DNA from 2 places in the Devosia sp. P1_H9 genome. Region 2 is predicted to be linked to the other one. Evidence: predicted binding sites of a transcription regulator. Region 2 holds the regulator's gene; the other holds the start of a gene.
What was found. Region 2 encodes LexA, which represses DNA repair genes until DNA is damaged. Its sites were predicted from a motif close to TGTTCNNNNTGTGTTCNG; they were not measured.
Positions count from the first base shown of each region.

Region 1: the regulator LexA is predicted to act here: its motif matches at 1,758-1,775, upstream of dinB (DNA polymerase IV).

Region 1 is NZ_JBFUCQ010000004.1:418,989-423,227, reverse strand. It holds gene AC1DYL_RS10575 (RNA polymerase sigma factor) at 1-484, shown strand, start outside; gene dinB (DNA polymerase IV) at 488-1,735, opposite strand; gene AC1DYL_RS10565 (NAD(P)-dependent alcohol dehydrogenase) at 1,876-2,841, shown strand; gene AC1DYL_RS10560 (aminoglycoside phosphotransferase family protein) at 2,845-3,591, opposite strand; gene AC1DYL_RS10555 (NAD(P)-binding oxidoreductase) at 3,591-4,239, opposite strand, start outside.
Region 2 is NZ_JBFUCQ010000002.1:22,256-26,494, forward strand. It holds gene AC1DYL_RS03130 (2-dehydro-3-deoxygalactonokinase) at 1-496, opposite strand, end outside; gene lexA (transcriptional repressor LexA) at 769-1,491, opposite strand; gene AC1DYL_RS03140 (hypothetical protein) at 1,794-2,342, shown strand; gene AC1DYL_RS03145 (sensor histidine kinase) at 2,398-3,768, opposite strand; gene AC1DYL_RS03150 (response regulator) at 3,768-4,239, opposite strand, start outside.

The DNA.
Region 1 (4,239 bases), on a different contig from region 2:
GGCGAGCTTTCGCGGCGAGGCGAGCTTTTCCACCTGGCTGACCCGCATTGCGCTGAACGAGGCGGTGTCCCGGTTGCGACGGCGGCGCAGGAACAGCGATCTAGAAGCGCTGGACCAGGCGGTGAGCGCCGATGCCGGGCTGGTGTCGCTGTTCCCGCTGTCGCTGGTTCCGCTCCCCGCCGATACGGAGGCCGCACGGTCAGAAATGCGCCAGATACTGGAGACAGCCATCGATGGCCTGCCGGAGGGATTTCGCACGGTGTTCGTGCTGCGCGATGTCGAGGGGCTGAGCACCGAGGAGACGGCGGAGCAGCTGACGCTGAAGCCGGAAACGGTGAAGACCCGGCTGCACCGGGCGCGGCGGATGTTGCGGGCGGTGCTGGAAGAGCAGATGCGCGGCTCGTTCGCCGAGCTCTATCCGTTCGACGGGGCGCGATGTGCAAATATGGCGGATCGGGTGATCGCACGGTTGCGCGAGGTGTAGCGATCACAGCGACTTCTCGGCGAGGCCGCGGAAGGCGTCGGGGATGGAGCGGGTGAGTTCGAGGGTGGCGGAGCCGTAGCCGATGGCTTCGCGGCCGAAGCGGGTGCGGACGGTGTCCATGGCGCGATCGGCGATCAGCCGGGCGGCGCCGCTGCGGGTGCCGGGGCGGCGGGGCTCGTCGGCGAGGCCGAGCGGCAGTTCGAGCTGGACCAGCGGGTTGCGCTCGAGGTGCGAGACCGAGATGGCCAGGAGCGTGATGGTGCGCTCGTCGGGGTGGTCGGCTTGCACGACGCGCACCAGGTCTTCGGCGATCTCAGCGAGGCTGACCGTCGCGGCGATGGGGCTGTCGATGGTGACCGATCGGGTGACGGCGCGCATGTCGCGGAAGCGGACGCGCAGGGTGATGGTGTGGCCGTGCCAGGACTTGACCCGAAGGCGCGAGGCGATGCGATCGGCGAGGTGGTGCAGCGTCGGGCGGTAGATGCGCTCGATGAAGGGCTTTTTGCCGAGGGCTGACTGAGCGCCGGCGGAGCGGGCGCGTTGGTTGGTGACAATGGCGCGGGGATCGCGGTTCCAGCTCAGGGCGCTGAGCTTTTCGCCGGTGGCGCGGCCGAGCAGAGCCTGCACCCATTCGACGTGCTTTTCGGCGAGCTGGCCGATGGTGAGGATGCCCTCGTCTTCGAGCTTGCCTTCGGTGACCGGGCCGACGCCCCACATCAGCCCGACCGGCAGATGGTGGAGGAATTCGAGTTCGCGGACCGGGTCGACGACGACGAGGCCATCGGGCTTGGCGACCTGCGAGGCGATCTTGGCGAGATGCTTGGTCCGCGCGACGCCGACGGAGATGGGGAGGCCGAGCTCGGCGCGGACGCGGGAGCGGATGGTCTGGGCGATGGTTTCGGGCGAGCCGAACAGGTGTTCGCAGCCGGCGACATCGGCGAAGGCTTCATCGATGGAGATGCGTTCGACCAGCGGGGTGTAGTCGGAGAGCACGGCGATGGCGGCGTCACCGAGCTGCTGGTACTCCTCGAAGTGGCCGCCGGTGAAGATCAGTTCGGGGCAGAGTTCCTTCGCGGCCCAGCCGGACATGCCGCCGTGGACGCCGAAGGCCTTGGCCTCGTACGAGGCAGCGAGCACTACGCCACCGCCGACGGCGATCGGTTTGCCGCGCAGCTCGGGGTTCAGCAGCTGCTCGACCGAGGCGTAGAAGGCATCGAGATCGGCGTGGAGGATGGTGGCGGCGGACTCCATCCGGGTTCTCCATGGCGGCGTGGGGAACATAAAGTGAACGAAGGGTGCAGCTTGTCAAGCTGAGTCGCGGCTGCCGGGGGCTTGTCTTGCTATCGACAGGTGTGCCGCCTAGGTCTGCTGCTGGGGATCTGGAGGGTGCGATGCGGGCAGTGGTCTATTCGGCTTACGGGATGCCGGAGCAGTTGCGGCTGACGGAGGTGGCACGGCCGGTGCCGAAGGCGGGCGAGGTGCTGATCCGGGTGAAGGCGGCGTCGCTCAATTCTTGGGATTGGGACCTGCTGCGGGGCCAGCCGTTCTTGGTGCGGCTCGGCGGGCTGCTGCGGCCGCCGTACGCGATCCTTGGGGCGGATGTGGCGGGCGTGGTCGAGGCGGCAGGCGAGGGGGTAACGCGGTTCGCGGTGGGCGATGCGGTGTTCGGCGATCTTAGCGGGGCGAGCTGGGGCGGGTTCGCGGAGTATGTCGCGGCGCCTGAAGCTGCACTAGCGGCGATCCCCGCGGGAGTGAGTTTTGAGGCCGCGGCGGCAACGCCGCAGGCGGGACTCTTGGCGTGGCAGGGGTTGCGCTGGAAGGGCGAGGTGCAGCCGGGCGACAAGGTGCTGATCAATGGCGGCGGAGGCGGGGCGGGGACGTTCGCGATCCAGCTGGCCAAGCGGGCCGGGGCCGAGGTGACGGGGGTGGACCGGGCCGAGAAGGCGGAGCTGATGCGATCGGTCGGGGCGGACCGGGTGATCGACTATGCGGTGACGGACTACACGGCTGAGGGGGAGCGATACGACCTGATCCTCGACATGGTGGCGGCGCGGCCGCTGGCGCATTACCGGCGGGCGCTGAGTCCGCGTGGCCGGTTCGTGATGGTGGGCGGGAAGACGTCGACGATCCTCACGGTGGCGCTGGCCGGGGCGATGACATCGAAGCCGGAGGGGCAACAGATGGGGCTGCTGCTGCACCGGCCGGATGTGGGGCAACTGGCGGAGCTTGGGGCGCTGGTGGCAGCGGGGACGATCGTGCCGGCGGTGGAGCGGGTGTATCCGCTGGAACAGGCTGCAGAGGCGTTTCAGCGGATCGGCGACGGGCGGGCGCTGGGGAAGCTGGTGGTGGTGGCGTAGCTGTCAGCCCCCCGCCAGGGCCAGCAGGCGGTCGGTTTCTTCCGGGACGTTCTCCGAAAGGCGGGCTGCGGCGATGATGGGGAGCCAGGCGCGGATTTCGGGGGCGGTAAGGGGGCCGAGGGCCAGGTAGCGCTCGAGATAGGCGTTGGCGAGGTCGGGGCCGGCGCCGTGCAGCATCAGCACGTAGGAGCGGGCGACGTCGGCGGCGGGCGGCCCCGAAGTGGCGTCGGGCCAATCGACGATCATCGCCGTTTCGGGGGTGCCGATGATGTTGAACGGGTGGAAATCGCCGTGGCAGAGGCGGTTGCCATCGGGCAAGCAGGCCAGGTCGGCGAGCAGTTTTGTGCGCAGCGCTTCGTCGAGCTGGGGCACGTGGGCGATGCGGTGCGCCAGGCGAGGCTTCAGCGGCGCCAGGCGCGTTTCCTCGCGGGCGTGCATGGCTAGGTGTAGCTGCACCATGGCTTCGAGCGCGGCGGGGATCTGCGTGGGATCGGCGGTGGCGAGGGTCGCCAGCGGCTCGCCGGTGGCGCGGGACATGACGAGGCCCCAGCGGCCGGCGAACTTGCCGGCTTCGAAAACCTGCGGGGTGGGCAGGCCGTGATCGGCGACGACGGCCAGGATGGCAGCCTCGCTGAAGGCGACGGCGCGGGCGGCAGGGTCACGATAGAGCTTCAGCACGTGCTCGCCGTAGTGGAAGGCTTCGGCCACCTTGCCGGAGCCGAGCAGGTGGCCGATTTCGGGGCGGGTCATCAGCTGAGCGCGGCCTTGAGGGCGATGGCAATCGTGTCCTTCCCGCGGGTGAGCTGGAAGACCTTGCCGATCGACTTGGGCTCTTCGAGCAGGGCGACCACCACCGCGGCGACGTCCTCGCGTGGGACCGACTCCTCGTTGATCGCCTCCTGGCTCAGCACCACCTTGCCGGTGCCGCCGCCATCGGTGAGCTCGCCCGGCTCGAGGATGGTCCAATCGAGGCTGGAGCTGGTGATGTGCTTGGCCGCGGCGCGCTTCTGCTTGTAATAGTCCTTCATCTCGTCGTTCATCGAACGGGTGGAAAGCCCGGTGCTGGCACCGATCGAAGAGATCGAGACGTAGCGCTTCACGCCGGCCTTTTCGGCAGCGCGGACGGTGCGCAGCGTGCCCGTGCGATCGAGGGCGCTGCTTTCGCCGGCGCCGGAGCCGGCCGCGAACACCACGGCATCGGCGTCCTTCATGGCGAAGACGATATCGTCGAAGGCCGATTTATCGAGATCGAGCAGCACGGTTTCGGCGCCGAGCTTCACCATATCGGCCATGTGCCGGGGGTTGCGGATGGTGGCGACGACGGCGTGCCTGGCCGCGATGAGCTTTTCAACGATCAGGATGCCGGTGCGACCGTGGCCGCCGATGACGATGATGCGC
Region 2 (4,239 bases):
TGGAGAAGCGCTCCAGCTTGGTGCCGGAAAGCAGCGCCCACTTGCTGTGGGTGCCCGGCATAACCGCGAGGCCGGAGAAGTTGGGGATCAGTGCCGAGAGCCCAAGCAATTGGGTTTCCTCGCCGCGCATCACGTCCTCCGCACCCAGATCGCGGAGGCAGACGCCAGGCAGGATGCGCGGGTTGTGCGGGCCGGGCATGTCGGGCGCAACGGCGCCGGCAGCGATGCGACCGAGTTCGGCGGGGGCGTCGAGATAGGGGGCCTCGATCCAGCCCTGCCGCGCGCCCGCCATGCCGCAGATCAGTACGTCCTCGACGTCATCGGCGACGCCGTTGAGCAGTGAGGTCAGCACATCGGGGTATTGCTCGCGACTGAGACGGCCCATGCCGTCCGGCGATGAGCGGGAGAAGGCGATCTCACCGGCGGAATCTATTCCCCATGCCCGCAGATTGGAGGTGCCCCAATCGACGGCGACCCATTCGACCTGTCCTGCCAAAACCCTCTCCCTTGCGCCGCCAGTTTGCCGCGCATCAAGCCATGCCGCTACATCGCAATCGGGAAGGTGGTCCACTCTCCTGGTATGATCGCGAAAGCCGCTCGCAGGCGGCGCCTCAGATCCGATGCGCCACTTGCTGCCAGCGGCGCGGAACGTAACGTCTTTGCCAGCCCAGCCCTAGTGCAATTGTTGTCCGCAGCGTCCGGATTCATAAGAAAAAGGGCCGGCTGAGGCAGCCGGCCCGAAGACCCGATTGGCGGCAGGTCAGGAGTTCAGTACTTGCGGAGCAGGCCAACCAGGCGGCCCTGCACCTTCACCCGGTCGGGCGGGAAGATGCGGGTTTCGTAGGCTGGGTTGGCGGCCTCGAGCGCTACCGAGTTGCCGCGACGGCGCAGCCGCTTCAGCGTCGCCTCCTCGTCATCTACGAGGGCGACGACGATCTCACCGGTCGAAGCGGCGTCCTGTTTCTTGATGAGCACGGTGTCGCCATCGAAAATCCCGGCATCGATCATCGAATCGCCGCGCACTTCCAGGGCATAATGTTCACCCGCACCGAGCATCTCGGGCGGCACCATGATGGAATGGCTGTGGGTCTGGATGGCCTCGATCGGAGTGCCGGCGGCGATCCGGCCCATCACCGGGACGGTGACCGCGCGGTAGGCGTCGGCGTTGGCCACCTGAGCCGCGGGGCGTGCCGGCGGGGTCGCGACCCGGCCAAGATTACCCTCGATGACGCTCGGCTCGAAGCGCGCCTTGCGGCCGCCGAGCGATGGATTCATCGAGTCCGGCAGTTTGATCACCTCGAGCGCCCGGGCCCGGTTGGGCAGGCGCCGGATGAAGCCGCGCTCCTCGAGCGCAGTGATCAGCCGGTGAATGCCCGACTTGCTGCGAAGATCGAGCGCATCCTTCATCTCGTCGAACGAGGGTGGGATGCCGGATTCTTTCATCCGCTCGTGGATGAACATCAGAAGTTCGTGTTGCTTGCGCGTCAGCATGGCGGCCCCGTGAGCAGAATCGGAACAAAGACTGAACGTGTTATACGTGTTCCAGTTATGTTCTGCAATCGGACGATGAATATTGCGTTACGATGGCGCTCCTGACGCGCCGAAAGAGAGGACGCGTGGCCGCGAAATCCTCTCGACGTCGAGGCCTTGCGTTTCGTTGACCTGCTGTCCACCAGGGCATACCGTCGAGAGATTGGCGTGTCGAACCCGCACACCCCAACCTTCTCAGCTGGAGCTGTGCTCGTTTCCACGGGCCAGTGAACTGGACTGTTTCTGAGGAGGAAAACATGTCTATGAAGTCAAGCCGTTATGCCATATCCGCAATGATCCTGGGGATCTTGCTCAGCCCCACCGTGGCGGCCGAAATGACCGATGCGGAATTGGTCGCCAACGCGCTGTCGGCAGCGCCGGTGGCGGTGGGCCAGAATGCCACGGTCGTGAACTTCGATGCTCAGATGCAGATGAAGACGCTCAAGGAGGGAACGAACGGCTTTACCTGCATGCCGGACAACCTGGCTTCGCCCACCAATGATCCAATATGCGTCGATGCCGGAGGCATGGCGTGGTTGACGGCATATAGCGAGAAGAAGGACCCACCCGAGGGCGTGGTCGGTTTCGGCTACATGCTGCAGGGCGAGTCGGCGCCCGACAACGTGGATCCGTTCGCGACCGCGCCGCCTGCAGGTCACGACTGGATGGTCGATGGGCCGCACGTCATGATCTTCAACGTCGCAGACGAGATGCTGGCCGGCTATCCCAAGGAAGAACATCCCGACCACACCCAGCCCTATGTGATGTGGCCAAACACTCCCTATGCCCACCTGATGATCCCCGTGCACTGACGACGGGATTGACTGGCGCGTGCCGGCGCATTGGTCGGCGCGCGCCACGGCCGGACTATTGCGGCTCGGCCGGTAGGGTAAGCTGCACGCTGAAGCCTTTGCCAGGCTGCGATGCAACCGTCAGTTCGCCACCGAGCAGACCCGCGATCTCTTCGACTATGGGCAGCCCAAGGCCGGCTCCGGGCTTGTCGCTGTTGCCGCGGCTGAAGCGCTTGCGCACTGCCGCCAGCTGCTCGGCGGCGACGCCCTTGCCGGTGTCGGCCACCTGCAGCACCACCACGCGGTCCCCTGTGGCGACGCCAACCGTCGCTTCAGAACCAGGTCCGGCGTAGGCGATGGCGTTCTCGATGAGGTTGCTCAGCAGTTCACCGAGCAGCATCGGGTCGCCGCGGACCAGCGCCGGTCCTTCGCCCTCGAGGCCAAGATCGATGTCGGCGGCATGGGCCCGGACGACATAGTCGCCTGTGCGCTCCCGGGCGAGCTCGAACAGATCGACAACCTGGAACTGCAGCCGATCGGACGCAGCCTCGTCGATCCTGGCGAGGAGCAGCAGTTGCGCGAGGACGCGCTCGGCGTGCACCACCGCGGCATCGGCGGTGCGGGCCGCCTCCCGTGCCGCGGCAGGGCTATCGGCGCGGAGCGCCAGCGCCAACTGAGTGCGGATGATGGTGAGCGGCGTGCGGAGCTGATGGCTGGCATTGCCGGTGAAATGGCGCAGGGCATCGAGAGCTGACGACAGCCGCGTCATGAACGAGTTGATCGTGTCGACCAGGCCCTGCACCTCGCGGGGAACCTCCTGTTCGATGGGGCTGAGGTCATCGAGGGCCCGCCGCGAGATGGCGTCGCGGAGGCGATAGAGTGGGGCGAGCGAGAAACCGACGGCCAGCCAGAGGATCACCGCGGCGGCGAGGATGAGCAGCGCAAGGCGAATGGCAGAGCGGAGGAGCAGGGTCTGGGTCAACTGCGTGCGGGCGATGGTGGTCTCGGCGACAGTGACCGTGAACGGGATGGCGCTGACGCCGGAGGATGCTGCGCGTCGCAGCACGGCCACGCGGATCGGCTCACCGCGGAAGCTGGCGTCCGAATAGGCGATGTCGGCCGTCGCTGCATCAGAGGTCGGCAGGGTCTGATAGCCCGTGATGAAGCCCTCCGGACCGTCGACGCGGTAGAAGACCCGGTCCTGCGCCGCCGAAGTCAGCATCTCCAGGGCGACATAGGGCACGTCGACCTCGAGCGCGCCATCCTCGGTGACGATCACCCGCTCGGCGATGGCGAGGACAGAGCCGGCGAGGACGCGGTCCGAGAGCGAGGTTGCGGTGTCCTTGGCCTCGCGCCAGGTATCGACCACCGCGAGCGCGGCGACAGCCAGCAACGCGATCATCAGCCACAGCAGCAGGCGCCGGCGCAGCGAGTAGGGGCGCACCATCAGTCGGCGATCCGATCGAGGTAATAGCCGAGGCCGCGGGCGACCCGCACGGTGAGCGCATAGGGAGCGAGGCGGCGGCGCAGGCGCGAGATGTACTGTTCCACGGCGTTCTCGCTGAGGTCATCGTCGAAGGCGGCCAGCGATTCAATGATCGATTGCTTGGCGACCACCTTGCCGGCCCTGCGCAGCAGGGTCTCAAGCACGCTGAGTTCGCGGGCCGGCATGTCGAGGGTCTGCCCAAACGCCGAGAGGGTGCGCGACAAGGTGTCGAGTTCGATGTTGCCGAAGGCGATGCTCGAGTTGTGCAGCCCGGCCTGCCGGCGCAGCAGCACGCGGATGCGCGCTTCCAGTTCCGACACTTCGAACGGCTTGGTCATGTAATCGTCGGCACCGAGGTCGAGGCCGCGCACCCGCTCGTCGAGGGCGCCGCGAGCGGTGAGGATCAGTACGGAGGAGGCGTTGCGACGGGCC